Regions from separate parts of the Arthrobacter sp. 2YAF22_2 genome, predicted to be linked through region 2. Evidence: riboswitches for the same ligand, from Rfam matches in the RefSeq annotation. Region 2 holds a riboswitch; the other holds the start of a gene.
What was found. A riboswitch is a leader RNA that binds a small molecule or an ion and turns the genes downstream of it on or off. The one in region 2 is predicted to bind thiamine pyrophosphate.
Positions count from the first base shown of each region.

Region 1: it holds a riboswitch for thiamine pyrophosphate, as region 2 does, so the genes downstream of both, AB4Y86_RS05135 (ECF transporter S component) here and thiO (glycine oxidase ThiO) in region 2, are expected to answer to the same signal.

Region 1 is NZ_JBFRFD010000077.1:4,508-6,886, reverse strand. Features, by position in the region: gene AB4Y86_RS05140 (ABC transporter ATP-binding protein) at 1-272, opposite strand, end outside; gene AB4Y86_RS05135 (ECF transporter S component) at 286-918, opposite strand; TPP riboswitch at 988-1,132, opposite strand; gene AB4Y86_RS05130 (heme-degrading domain-containing protein) at 1,278-1,817, shown strand; gene AB4Y86_RS05125 (DUF4235 domain-containing protein) at 1,859-2,122, shown strand; gene mnhG (monovalent cation/H(+) antiporter subunit G) at 2,372-2,379, opposite strand, start outside.
Region 2 is NZ_JBFRFD010000124.1:4,785-7,163, forward strand. Features, by position in the region: gene thiO (glycine oxidase ThiO) at 1-1,162, opposite strand, end outside; TPP riboswitch at 1,153-1,272, opposite strand; gene thiE (thiamine phosphate synthase) at 1,299-2,033, shown strand; gene AB4Y86_RS07220 (ferritin-like fold-containing protein) at 2,030-2,379, opposite strand, start outside.

The DNA.
Region 1 (2,379 bases), on a different contig from region 2:
GGCGGGGCGCCGTCGATCAGCAGGCTGCCGGTCTCATCGGAGTCCTCGTCGTCATCACTAGCGCCCGCGGCGGTGTTGTCGCCCAGCACCCCGGCCAGGGCGTGCAACAGCGTGGACTTGCCGGCACCGGAGGGGCCCAGCAGCAGCACCCGCTCGCCCGGGCGGATGTCCAGGTCCAGCCCGCTGACGGCGGGCCGGGGCCGTCCGGCGTGCCGCCAGCCCCAGCCCCGGGCGGTGATCGCGGCCGGCCGGACGTCGTCGAAAGTTCTCATGCGTGTGCGGGCATCAGGAGAACACTGGTTCCGATGCCGCCTTACGGGATGCGAAAGACGCGAGCACCCCGGTCCTGGCCAGGCCCCGGGTGGCCAGCCAGGACAGTCCGCCGGCGATCACGGCCCCAGAGACGGCGCAGAAGACGATGTAGGCGAGCTTGTCACCGGCCTCGTAGGCGATGTTCCAGCCCCAGGGCAGGAAGGAGTCGTTCAGGCCGCAGAACAAGCCCGCGCCGGCACCGGCCAGGAGGGACACGGGCAGGTTGAACCGCTTGTAGAGGAACGCGGCGAAGACCAACTCAGCGCCCAGGCCCTGCAGAATGCCGGAGATGAGCACCGTGGTGCCGTACTGCGAGCCCATGATCAACTCGCCGGTGGCAGCCACCGCTTCACAAAACAGTGCCGCGCCCGGCTTGCGGACCACCAGCATGCCCAGCAGTGCCGGGATCATCCAGCCGCCGGCGTAGAGCCCGGTCAGTGGCGGGTAGACCGCGTTGACCGGGACGGAGACCAAGTTGGCCCCCTGATCCCAGGCCCAGAAAATCACGCCGCCGGCAACAGCGATCAACGCCGCCAGCACGATGTCGACCACGCGCCAGCTGTACTTGCCGGTGGTCAGTGTCTGCTTCGCAGAAATATCCGTCATGTCGTCCTCCTGAGGTACAGGAGGGGAGGGCGCTCCGGCCGCGCCGCAACTTTCGTCGCGGATGCCGGGCACCCCGAGAACTCGACTCCCTTGCGCCGGTACTAACCGGATCAGGTTCGAGGGTCTGCGGCTGTCCGCACTCTCAGCGCCCACCTGCGGTTTCCCTGGATTTGCTCCAGTGATGCCCGACGGCGGCGCTCCCCTGTCGTATTGAAAATCACCCTTGTGGGCTGGGCCAGTTTACACCCGCCGGGCCCCCAACTGACTCGCAGTTGGTGTCGTTTTGAGCGCTCATAACGACAACAGCTGCGAGCTACTTGGGTTGCGCAGCGGCGGCCGCCTAACGGAAGCTGAATCCCATGAGCGACGCACCAGTTCCTGGCCCCGACTATGACCCGGATTCCGCGGAACCCCAGCCGCCCGGGTCCCTGGGTGCGCTCATTGGCCGTATCCTGACCGAAATCGAGGAACTGCAGTTCCGGACCTTCAGCAAGGACGACGCCCTCGATCTTGGGCTCCTCCTGGTCGAACTCGGGCGGCAGCGCTCCCACCCGATCGCCATCGACATCACCAAGGGGGAGCAGGTGCTCTTCCACGCGGCCCTGGAGGGCGCTACTCCGGACAACGAGCGCTGGATCAGGGCCAAACAGCGCACCGCCGTCCGGTATGAGGTGCCGTCGCTGCTGGTGGGCCTGCGGGCCCGCGCTGCCGGCCGGCGGATCGAGGACAACGCTTGGTTCGACCAGCAGGAGTTTGCGGCCCACGGCGGTTCGTTCCCCATCTACCTGCGCGGAACAGGGGTCGTCGGCACCGTCACCGTCTCCGGGCTGCCGCAGAAAGCGGACCACGAACTGGTGGTCGAGGCCTTGTCTGAAATCCTCGGCCGCTCGGAACGCTAGGCTAGGGTCAACCCTGTTTCCTCCCGCTAGGAGCACGAAGTATGAACATCATCATCAAACTGCTTGGCACCGGCATCAGTCTGCTCGCTGGCTTCGTTGGCACCAAGATGGTCGACACCGTCTGGGAAAAGACCACGGGCAACAAGCCCCCCAAGGGTCACGACGACGACGTTCCCACCACGCTGCGCTCGGCCCTGACCTTCGCCCTGATTTCAGCCTCGGTCAGCGCAGTTATCCAGGTCCTCGCCAACCGCGGCACGCAGCGCGCGGTCACCCGCTTCGCCAAAACCCAGGACCTGGTCTAAGGCGCATGGTTTAGGGCGCGTCCACGGCGCACCGTCATCCGGGGCCGTTCTGGAATGTAGCAACCCGCCCGGGGGCACTTTGCATGGATTTCGGGACCGCCGGGGTTAGTCAGCGGCGTGTCGGTGTCAAAGTGCCCCACACGGCGTGCCGTCAACCCGGCGCAAGGTACACCGGGCCCGCCAGGCGACCCGAAGCGCCGCCAAGAGCAGCCAGGCCTCGTCAGCTTCACCCGGGGCGCTGGCGGCTTCTCACTCGT
Region 2 (2,379 bases):
GCGGATCCGGCTCGCCGTCCAGCAACTGCCGGCAGACGGCTGCTGCCACCGGGGTGAGCAGGACTCCGTGCCGGAAGAAGCCAGTGGCAATGATCAGCCCCTCGTAGTCCGGCCCGCTACCGGAGCCGGCCACGCGCCCCAGCAGCGGGGCGTTGTCCGGGGTGCCTGGCCGTGCCCGGGCCGTGGCCTCCAGCAGTTCCAGTTCGGCGACGGCGGGCAGCAGCTGCTGGGCGTCACGCAGCAGCTGGTAGACGCCGCCGGCGGAGACCGCACCGGGATCCGAAGGCGCATCCTCCCGCTGGGTGGCGCCGATCACGACCGTGCCGTCCTCCCGCGGCACGATGTACACCGGGCTCCCGCGGACCAGACCGCGCACCGTGCAGCGCAGCAACGGCCGGAGCGCCGCCGGTACACGAAGCCGGAGGATATCGCCGTAAACCGGCCGCAGCGGGAGGGTAAGTCCCCCGGGCAGGCCCTGCAGGCCGGCCGCTCCGAGTCCGTTGGCCACGATGGTCTCACCGGCGCGGATCTCCCCGCCGTCCTCGAGGCTGACCCCGGAGACCCGGTCCCCGTCCCAGCGCAGCCCTGCGGCGCGGCGGGGCACGGCTGTGTACCGGTGGTCGCGGGCCAGGAGCTCGGCGGTCTGGACGAGCAAGCGGCGGGGGTCAACCTGGTGGTCGGCGGGGATGTCGAATGCGCAGGAGATGCCCGGGCTGAGCAGGGGTTCACGCCCCCGCGCCTCGCGCACCGTCAGCGGCTCCACGGCCAGGCCGCAGGACAGTTGGACGCTCCGCAGGTCGGCGAGCGCCCGGCGGTCGGCCGCGTCCGCGCCGACGGCGAGGGTCGGCGTCGTGCGGTACCCGGTGCCGCCCGCATCCGACCGGCCGCCGCCAAGTCCCGCGGCGAAGCCCGGCCAGAGCCGTGAGGCTTCGAGCATGAGTGCCAGCAGCTCTTCCTCCTGGTAGTGGAGTTCGCTGACCGGTGCCAGCATGCCGGCGGCGGCCCAGCTGGCACCGGTGCCGGGGGCGTCGTCGATCAGCGCGACGGAGCGGCCCGACCGGCACGCTTCCCAGGCGATGCCGTGGCCGATCACCCCGCCGCCGATCACGGCGACGTCGTACGGCCCGGGGGGTGTGGCGGATATGACAGATGGTGAGGCCATGGCTTCCTTCCCTACGCCGGTACTAACCGGATCAGGTCAAGCGGTCGGCTCTGACGCCCTCTCAGCCCTGCGCCGTGTGACGGCACGTGCGGGCTCCCGCGGTATGCGACCAGTTTAGGGGAACTAGGCTTGGGGGATGAGCCAGGAAGCCCTCACCCCCGCCCGCCTGTACCTTTGCACCGATGCCCGGAAGGGGCGGGGCGACTTCGAAGACTTTGTTGACGCCGCCTTTGCCGGCGGGGTCGACATCATCCAGCTGCGGGACAAGTCGCTGGAGGCCGCCAAGGAACTGGAGCTGCTGGAGGTCCTGCACGCCGTGGCGCTGCGGCACAACCGGCTCTGGGCGGTCAACGACCGGGCGGACCTCGCCTCGCTCGCCGGCGCACCCGTCTTCCACATCGGGCAAAAGGACATTCCGCTCGCTGCGGCCCGGGGCTTCCTTGGCGGGAGCACCGTGATCGGCATGTCCACCCACACCCCGGCTCAGGTCGATGCGGCCATCACCGCGGCCCGGGGCCCGCTTGGGCTGGACTACTTCTGCGTGGGGCCGGTGTGGGCCACCCCCACGAAGCCCGGCAGGGCCGCCGTCGGGCTGGACCTGGTGCGCCACGCCGCCGTCGCGGGCGACCGCGGCAGGGCCCCGGCGGAGCGGGCCGGAGCGGAACCGGGGGTGCCGCCGTGGTTCGCGATCGGCGGCATCGACCTGGGCAACGTGGAACAAGTGGTGGACGCCGGCGCCCGGCGCATCGTGGTGGTCCGGGCGATCACCGAGGCGGACGATCCCGCCGCGGCGGCGCGCGCCCTGCTCGCCGCGCTCGACGCCGGGAGCTCGATTGAGGCAGGCGCCGTCACCGCCGGGGGCGCCAACTAGCCGGCGAGCCCCAACTGGGACATCCGGCGGGAATGGGCGGCGGCCAGCTCGGCCGTCAGGCGGCGGGCCAAGTCGGCTCCCCCGGCGGTATCCGCGCCGGCCGGGCCGTGGAGGAAGGCATGCTCCTGTCCGACCCGCTGTGCCAGGGAAAGCGCCTCGCCGAGCAACCGCCGCGACCACAGTGCCAGCCGGGACGCCAACCGGGGATCATCAGCGAGCGCCGCCTTGAGCCGCTCCCGGAGTACCGCCGCCGCATCCCCGGCGGACTGGATCCGTCCGATCAGCGCGGCCATGTCGGCGTCGACGTGGCCGGAAATCGACTGGAAGAAGTCGGCGGACACCGCGT